DNA from 2 places in the Orenia marismortui DSM 5156 genome. Region 1 is predicted to be linked to the other one. Evidence: a T-box and tRNA genes for the amino acid it is inferred to sense, from the RefSeq annotation. Region 1 holds a T-box; the other holds one or more tRNA genes.

What was found. A T-box is a leader RNA that pairs with one kind of tRNA and senses whether it is charged. The one in region 1 lies ahead of pheS (phenylalanine--tRNA ligase subunit alpha), so its partner is inferred to be a tRNA-Phe.
Region 2: it encodes a tRNA-Phe, which carries the amino acid that the T-box ahead of pheS (phenylalanine--tRNA ligase subunit alpha) is inferred to sense. The anticodon was not compared.

What each region holds. Positions count from the first base shown of each region.
Region 1 covers NZ_KB900617.1:1,301,141-1,305,973, reverse strand. The annotation lists gene OREMA_RS0105900 (TrmH family RNA methyltransferase) at 139-942, shown strand; T-box leader at 1,034-1,310, shown strand; gene pheS (phenylalanine--tRNA ligase subunit alpha) at 1,392-2,411, shown strand; gene pheT (phenylalanine--tRNA ligase subunit beta) at 2,537-4,833, shown strand, end outside.
Region 2 covers NZ_KB900621.1:102,122-106,954, reverse strand. The annotation lists gene OREMA_RS0111900 (redox-sensing transcriptional repressor Rex) at 1-301, opposite strand, end outside; gene lgt (prolipoprotein diacylglyceryl transferase) at 482-1,264, shown strand; gene OREMA_RS0111890 (P1 family peptidase) at 1,344-2,261, shown strand; gene OREMA_RS0111885 (thymidine kinase) at 2,258-2,860, opposite strand; tRNA gene OREMA_RS0111880 (tRNA-Phe) at 3,061-3,136, opposite strand; tRNA gene OREMA_RS0111875 (tRNA-Asp) at 3,168-3,245, opposite strand; tRNA gene OREMA_RS0111870 (tRNA-Val) at 3,390-3,465, opposite strand; tRNA gene OREMA_RS0111865 (tRNA-Glu) at 3,682-3,757, opposite strand; tRNA gene OREMA_RS0111860 (tRNA-Lys) at 3,850-3,925, opposite strand; gene OREMA_RS0111855 (sugar ABC transporter permease) at 4,174-4,833, opposite strand, start outside.

The DNA of each region.
Region 1 (4,833 bases):
AAAAAGGTTATCATAAATCGATATTTAATGATATCAAGAGAAAATTATTAGCGATTTGTTAAAAGATTGAGATGTATGATATAATAACTCGTGTTATTAAATTGGGGCATATGATATTAAGAGAGGGGTTATTATATAATGGAGATATCTAGTTTTACAAATGATCGAATTAAATATTTGCGTTCTTTATATCGCAAGAAATATAGAAGGCAAGAAAATAGATTTGTTTTAGAAGGTGTTAGAATTATAGAAGAGGCTATTAAAGAGAAGGCTAATATTCATCAAGTCTTTTATTCAAACTATTTGTTAAGAAATCAGCGAGGAGAAGATTTAGTAAAAGATTTGAAAACTCTTAATATAGAAGTGGTCAAAGTTAGTGATGATATTATACAAAAGGTAGCTGACACTGAATCTCCTCAAGGTATCTTAGCTATAATAGATAAAGTTGAGTACAGTTTATCAGAAATTCTAGATGATGATAATAATCTAATATTAATTGCAGATCAAGTTCAGGATCCAGGTAATTTAGGAACTATTATTAGGACAGCAGATGCAGCTGGTATAGATGGAGTAATTACAACCAAAGGAACAGTGAGTTTATATAATCAAAAAACGATTAGGGCTACTATGGGGTCATTATTTAGAGTTCCAATTTATAGAGAAAATGATCTATTGAAATTAAAGGATAGGCTAATTGCTAAGAATATAAATCTTGTTGTTGGAGATATTAATGCTAATAAGTATCATTTTGAAGTTAATTATTTGGCTTCAACTGCATTTGTTGTAGGAAATGAAGGTAATGGCCCTAGAAAAGAGCTAATTGATTTAGCTGATGAGATGATAAAAATTCCTTTAATTGGTGATGCAGAATCACTTAATGTTGCTATGGCTTCAGGTATAATTATATATGAAGCGGTAAGGCAAAGAATTGATATGGGTTAGTTGTAATTACATAAAAGTTTCTAATTAGTCTTTGCTTCAACCTTGTTATTATTAGATTGCTATGATATAATTTTAAATAAATTGAATTATATAAAAAGTGATGAAAGAGAGAGTAATTTAGAATATCATTTTCTAAGGGAAAGGATATCATAGACTGAAAGTATTCTTAAAATGAATCTAAATGAAGTTCACTCTGGAGCTGCTAGTTGAACTTATAGTAGGCTAAGCCGGTTTTCTGCCGTTATAAGAAGTCAGAGATGATTTATAGGTTAAAGCTATTAATTTAGTAGCTAATGGCTATAAGCCAATAATAACTATAGATTAACTAAGGTGGTAACGCGGAAGTATATTACTCTTTCGTCCTTAATAGGGATGGAAGAGTTTTTTTATGTCAATATAGCTTTGTAAATTTTAAGTTAATATTTTAAAAATATAAGGAGGATTTAAAGATGGAGGAAAAGATTAAAGGGATACAAGCTGAAGCTGTTGACCAAATTGAAAGAGTTGATAATTTGGAACAGTTAGAAAATTTGAGGATTAAGTATTTAGGAAAAAAAGGTGAGTTAACACAGATATTAAGAGGTATGGGAAGTTTATCTCCTGAAGAAAGACCTGTTGTTGGAAAACTAGTTAATCAGGTTAAGTCAAAATTGAATAATTTAATTACTGGTAAAGAGAATAATTTAAAAGAGGCTGCAAAACAAGCTAGGTTAAAAGATGAGAGTATAGATGTTACTTTGCCAGGTGATAGGAATAATTTAGGCAAACAGCACCCATTAACTCTAATTTTTAATGAAATAAAAGATATATTTTTAGGTTTAGGCTTTAAAATTGCTGAAGGTCCGGAAGTTGAAACTGATTATTATAATTTTGAGGCATTAAATTTTCCTGAAAATCATCCAGCTAGGGATATGCAAGATACTTTTTATATTGAAGGTAATACTTTATTAAGAACACATACCTCTTCTGTGCAGGTAAGAACTATGGAGAAAGAAGAAGCTCCAATTAGAGTTATTGCCCCAGGTAGAGTTTATCGATCTGATGAAATTGATGCTACACATACGCCAGTTTTTCATCAGGTAGAAGGATTAATGATAGATAAAGATATATCTTTTGCTAATTTGAAGAGTATCTTAATTAAAGTGGTACATGAGTTATTTGGAGAAGGTAGAAAGGTTAGATTTAGACCAAGTTATTTTCCTTTTACTGAACCAAGCGCAGAAGTAGATGTTTCTTGTGCTAATTGTGAAGGGGAAGGGTGTAATGTATGCTCTGGTACAGGTTGGCTTGAAATATTAGGTTCTGGAATGGTGCACCCCAATGTTCTTAAGATGTCAGGTGTAGATCCAGAGGAATATAGTGGTTTTGCATTTGGTATGGGAGTAGAGCGTATTGCTATGTTGAAATATGGTATTGATGATATTAGATTATTATATGAGAATGATATTAGATTTTTAAAACAATTTTAATTTTGATAGAATTAGTAAATGTTTAAAGGTTTTTAGGTGAGTAATTAGTGTGAATTATTTTAAAAATATCTAAAGACTTTCTATTAATCACTAATTACTAGTAACTAATATAAAGGAGGACAACTATGAAAGTTTCATATAAATGGTTAAAAGAATATATTGATTTTGATTATACACCAGAAGAATTGGCAGAAAAGCTAACTTTAGCTGGTTTGGAGGTAGATGGAGTTGAATATAAAGGTAGAGATATTCAAGATATAGTAATAGGAAAAATTACAGAAAAGAAAGAGCATGAAAATGCTGATAAATTATCTGTTTGTAAAGTAGATGTCGGTAAAAGTGAAGATTTACAGATAGTATGTGGTGCTAAGAATATGTCTGTAGGTGATAAGGTTCCCGTAGCTCTTGTAGGAACAACTATGCCAAATGGTATGGAAATTAAAAAAGCCAAGTTAAGAGGAGTAACTTCTTATGGTATGATGTGTTCTACAAATGAACTAAATCTTCCAGATGATGGAGTAGATGGATTATTTATATTAGAAGGCGATATTAAAGTAGGTAATAAATTAGTTGATGAATTAGAGATAGATGATATTGTTATTGAACTTGATTTAACTCCTAATTTTGCTCATTGTTTAAGTATGATAGGAGTCGCTAGAGAAATATCAGCAATTATAGACAAAGATATAAAATATCCTGAGGTTAAAGTTGAGGAGATAGAAGAGAGTATTGAAGATTGGATTGATGTTAAAGTAGAAGCTCTTGATTTATGTCCTCGATATACTGGGAGAGTGATTACAGGAGTAGAAGTAAGTGATTCCCCATTGTGGTTAAAGAAGAAGCTAGAGGCTGTTGGAATTAGACCTATTAACAATATAGTAGATATAACTAACTTTATATTGATGGAGCTTGGTCAACCGTTACATGCTTTTGATTATGATAAGTTAGCAGATAATAAAGTTATAGTAAGAAGAGCGAAAGCAGATGAAAGAGTAGTAACTTTAGATGAAGAAGAGAGAGATTTAAATGAAGAGATGTTAGTCATTGCAGATGGAGAGAAAGCTATTTGTGTAGCAGGAGTCATGGGAGGAACTAATAGTGAGGTTGATAGTGGAACAAAGAGAATTTTCTTAGAAAGTGCCAACTTTAATCCTGGATCTGTACGAAAGACTTCTCGTAAGTTAAGTATACATAGTGATGCTTCACATCGCTTTGAACGTGGAGTTGATATTAATATAGTAGAGTATGCTTTAGATAGAGCAGCTCAATTAATTGCTGAGTTAAGTGGAGGTAAAATAGTAAAAGGAATTAAAGATATTTATCCCAATAAAGTTGAAGATAAGATAATTGAGCTAAGACCTAAAAGAGTGAGTAATTTATTAGGAGAAGAATTTGCTAAGATAAAGATTAAAAAATTATTGGAGAGATTACACTTTAGCGTTGAAGACAAAGGAGATAAATTGGCAGTTACTATTCCGGCTTACCGAGTAGATGTAGAAGAAGAAATTGATTTAGTAGAAGAAGTAGCTAGATTATATGGTTATGACAAGTTACCTGCTGTTGAGCCTTCTGGAGATATTATTCAAGGTAAGAAAAGCTGGAAGCAGCAAGTAAAAGATCAGACTAGGATTTTATTATCTAAATTAGGTTTATTTGAGGTTCAAAATTATTCTTTTATAAATCCTGATTTTTTTGATAAAATTAATTTGCCAAAAGATAGTTTTATAAGAGATCGAATTGAACTAAGTAATCCTCTTGGGAAAGAATATAGTATCTTAAGAACAACTTTGATACCTGGTTTATTAAATAATGTTCTTCTAAATGATAATAGAAAAATAGAAAACATTGAGCTTTTTGAACTGGGTAAAGTATTTATTCCAAGTGAGGGTAAAGAACTTCCAATAGAAGAGTTAAAATTAGCTGCTGCGATTATGAAAGATGATCTAGAAGATATATGGAATGTAAATGCATCTGGATTTTTCTACTTAAAAGGGATATTAGAAAATTATTTCGATTCTTTAGGAATAAGAGGTGTTGAGTTCGAAATTGGAAAACATCCTACTATGCATCCAGGCAGAACGACTAAAATTAAAGTTAATGGTGATGTATTAGGATATTTAGGAGAAGTGCACCCAGATGTTCAGGAGAATTATAAATTTGAAAATAGAGTTACTATATTTGAACTTGATTTTAATCTAATTGTAGATAATGCAACAGCTCAAAGGAATTATAATCCTTTACCAAAATATCCTGCTTCAACTCGAGATATTGCATTAGTTGTTAGCGAGGATATTAACACTAAACAGATTGAAGATATTATTTTAAGTATAGGTAGTAAAATTTTAGAATCGGTTGAACTTTTTGATTTATATCAAGGTGAACAAGTAGAAGATGGTTATAAAAGCTTAGCTTATTCATTAAT
Region 2 (4,833 bases), on a different contig from region 1:
AATTAACTAGAGCCTGACCCAAATTACCTGCTCCTACAAGAACAATCTCCCAATTATTATTTAGCCCCAGTATTTTTTTTAAATTTTTCATTAGCACATCTACCTCATAGCCTACCCCTCTTCTGCCAAACTCACCATAATAAGATAAATCTTTTCTAACTTGAGTTGATGGTATTCCCAAACCATCGCCCAACTGTTTAGAAGATATAACTTCTATCCCCTCACTATTGACCTTTTCTAAATATCTATAATACAGTGGCAACCTTTCTATAGTAGTGGTTGGAGTCGTTATATTTTTCATAATCAATCCCTTCCTTCCTCTAATTATTCTTTTTATAAATCATATTAATATAAATGATTCTTATGTAATAATATAAATCAGTTCCAAAATGGAAATTAGTGTATATTGCAACTTGACTATCATTTAATTTTATTATAATCTTAAAGTTAATCATGGTCAAATCAAAGGAGGAAAATAATCATGAATTCAAGCTTTTTAGATCCTATTGCATTTAGCTTAGGTCCATTAAAAGTTTATTGGTATGGAATTATTATGGCTTCAGCAGTATTATTTGGACTTATTTTGGCAAGCAAAGAAGCCGAAAGAAGAAAAATGAACCCTGACCTTGTTCTTGATTTAGTAATTTTAGCTATACCCTTTGCTATTGTATGTGCACGTATTTATTATGTCATTTTTGAATGGGATTATTATAGATATAACCCTGATAAGATAATTGCTATTTGGCATGGAGGTATAGCAATACACGGAGCTTTAATTGGATCAATTATAGCTGCTATAATTTTTACCAAGAAAAATAAAGTTAATTTCTGGACATTAGCAGATGTCACAGCTCCTAGTCTTATCTTAGGACAGGCTATTGGACGCTGGGGAAACTTTATGAATCAAGAAGCTCATGGTGGCCCAGTAAGTAAATCATTTTTGGAAGGTTTACACTTACCTACTTGGATCATAGAACAGATGAATATAAACGGTATTTATTATCATCCTACTTTCTTGTATGAATCTATTTGGAACTTAACTATATTCTTATTTTTGTTCTTCTATTGGAAGAAACAGAGCTTTCTAAAAAAAGGAGAAGTATTTTTAACTTATATAAGCCTATACTCCCTAGGAAGATTTTTTATCGAAGGCATGAGAACAGATAGCTTAATGTTAGGACCACTTCGCATAGCACAAGTTATTAGTATTCTTATTATAATAACTTCTATTGGTGTAAGTTATTATAAACGTAAGTTAAAATAAAGAAAGTAAATTCATCATTTAGATAATATTATATTTTTCTTATACGCTTCTACTCATATACATATATAAGGAGGTTAGCATGAAAGATTATATTACTGATATTCCAGGAATTAAAGTTGGCCATGCACATAACAAGGATGGAATGACTGGATGTACAATAATATTAGCAGAAGAAGGAGCAGTAGCTGGAGTAGATGTAAGAGGTTCTGCTCCAGGAACTAGAGAAACAGATTTATTAAACCCGATTAATATGATTGAAAAAGTAAATGCCATCTTATTATCAGGTGGTAGTGCTTTTGGTTTAGCAGCTGCTGATGGGGCAATGTCTGCTTTAGAAGAAGCTAATATTGGATTTGATGTCGGAGTTACAAAGGTACCCATAATTCCAACTGCTGTTCTCTTTGATTTAGGGGTAGGTGATCCTACAATTAGACCAAATTTCAAGATGGGGTATCATGCTGTAAAAGCTGCCTCCTCTAATGAAAAACGTCTTGGAAAAGTAGGCGTTGGAATGGGATGTACTGTAGGAAAGCTATTAGGACAAAAACATGCTACTCCTAGCGGATTAGGAAGTTCCAGCCTCAAATTGAATAATGATATCTATATCGGAGCTATTGTTGGACTAAATGCTTTTGGTGATATTTATAATCATAAAGGAGATATAATTGCTGGTTGCCAAGATGATGAGGGTAGATTCATTAACACTTATCAAGCAATGAAAAAGAAAAAAATTAAAGGCTTTGGAAAGAATACAACTATTGGAGTTATTGCAACTAATGCCAAACTAAGTAAAGCAGAAGCTACAAAAATAGCCCAAGTAGCTCATAATGGTTATGCAAAGCATATTAATCCTGTCCATACTATGTTAGATGGAGATACTATCTTTGCTATGAGCACTGGGCATAAAAATATCGATATTAACTTACTGGCTACTGCCGCTAGTGATGTGATGGGAAGAGCAATTGTAAAAGCCATTCAAGCAGTTAATCTAGGCTAACCTTTCTTTAATTGGTGGCAAGCACGACAACGAGGCTCATACTTCTCATCAGCACCTACTACTACAATTGGATCATTAATACTTGCCGGTTTTCCGTCAATTAACCTTTGATTTCTAGTAGCTGGATTAGAGCATTTAACACAAACTGCATGTAATTTGCTAACATATTCTGCTCTTGCCATTAATTCTGGAATAGGCCCAAAACCCCTTCCAGCAAAATCAGTATCTAGTCCAGCTATAATAACCCGATAACCATCTTCAGCCAATTCATCTGCTAATGAAATAATATCATTTGAAAAGAATTGTCCTTCATCAATAGCTACTACATCTATCTCCTTTTGCTGACTCTCCTCTTTTATTATTCTTCTAATCTGACTAATATTATCAACAATCTGAGCTTTTATAGTAATCCCATTATGTGTTGCTATTTCGGTATCACTATACCTATTATCTATGCTTGGTTTAAAGACTAATACCTCTTGTTTAGCAATAACAGCTCTTTCTATTCTTCTAATTAACTCGCTACTCTTTCCAGAAAACATAACTCCTGTAACTAGTTCTAGCCAACCTGTATTGACACATCCATAATACCCATGCATCTTAATATCATCCCCTTAGTAATTTACATTATTAGATTATCCATGTTCTTGATTAATAAAAAAATAATCTATCAAAAAGACTAAAAAATACTAAATTTATATATTAAAATCAAAAAAAGTTACTCTTTTCTTGAGCAACTTAATCGTTAAATTTATATGTATTATATAAGTATCATTTTATAGTATAGTTTAATTTAAAATGGTGGCAAAACCCGGACTTGAACCGGGGACACGAGGATTTTCAATCCTCTGCTCTACCGACTGAGCTATTTCGCCAAATTTATAAATTAGTTCTCAAAAAATAAAATGGCGAGGATGACGAGACTCGAACTCGCGACCTCCGGCGTGACAGGCCGGCGTGGTAAACCAACTCCACCACATCCCCGTATTGTTAGCTTTTGGCTTCTAGCTGTTGACCTCTGGCTAAATCTTTTAAGATTTTGCTAAAAGCTAATGGCTAAATAAATGGTGTGACGGCCTCGATGGCCTAATACTAAAAATTTCATTGCGTATTAAAATCAGAAATTTTTGGTGGGCGAAACAGGACTTGAACCTGTGACCCCCTGCTTGTAAGGCAGGTGCTCTCCCAACTGAGCTATTCGCCCTTGTTTTAGCTGTTGGCTGCCAGCTTTTGGCTACTGGCTTAGACCTTAAAAAGGTTTTAAGCTAGTGACTAATAGCTAGAAGCTAGTAGCTAGTAGCTAATTAATGGTACCCCTCCGTGTTTTACAAATCTAAAGCACTACGTGTAATTATAAATTATTTTGGTACCCCTTCAGGTTTTTCAAAACAAAAACCCTTCGTGAAATCTTAAAGTATTTTGGTACCCCCAAGGGGATTCGAACCCCTGTCGACGGGATGAAAACCCGTTATCCTAGGCCACTAGACGATGGGGGCATAGGATTAATTTATAATTAATAATTTAAAATCTATAATTAGAAGACCTTTAATTATCAATTATTAATTATACATTGTTAATTGATTTAAAATGGTGAGCCATGGAGGATTTGAACCTCCGACACCCTGATTAAAAGTCAGATGCTCTACCAACTGAGCTAATGGCCCTCACTCACATTTATAAATAATATAATAAAACAAATAGAATGTCAATAACTTTTTATAAAATATTTATTATTTCCTACCTTTAGTATAATTATTCTAGTTAACTAAGTATTTATTAGTAATGTTATAACAATATTAATAAATTAGATTAAAGAAATTCTTAATATCAATATAAATTAATATAAATATTTCTTCTCAAAAGTATAAAAATAAAAACATCTGGCATATGCCAGATGTTTTTATTTTTGTTTCTACCCTTTTGTAGCTCCAGCAGAAAGTCCACCAACAAAATACTTCTGCATGGAAAGAACAAAGATCATAATTGGTACAGCAGCTAATACAGCACCAGCAGAGAATAATGTCCAGTCATTAGAAAACTGAGCACTAATCATTTGGTATAATCCTACTGCCAAAGTCTGTTTTTCTGGACTTCTCAAAATAAGTTGAGCTAATAAGAAGTCATTAAAAGGATTGATAAAGTTAAGCATTGCTACTACAGCTAACATAGGCTTAGCTAACGGCAACATTATCTGCCAAAAGATTCTAAAACGGCTAGCACCATCAATTGTAGCAGCTTCTACAAGGCTTGAAGGAATTGTATCAAAATATCCTTTAATCATCCATGTAGAAAATGGTACAGCTCCCCCAAGATATACAATTAGTATCCCTGTATGTGTGTCTAATAGACCAAACATATTCAACAATACATAAATTGCTACCATTGACATCATCCCAGGAAACATCTGTATGATTAGGAAGGTCATTAATCCATACTTTCTTCCCCAAAATCTAGTCTTAGAGAAAATATAAGCTGTAAGTGCTGTTAAAATTACTGAAAAGAATGAATTAAGTGCACCAATCTTAATACTATTCCAATACCAATATTTAAATTTATATTGTTCACTAGTCAA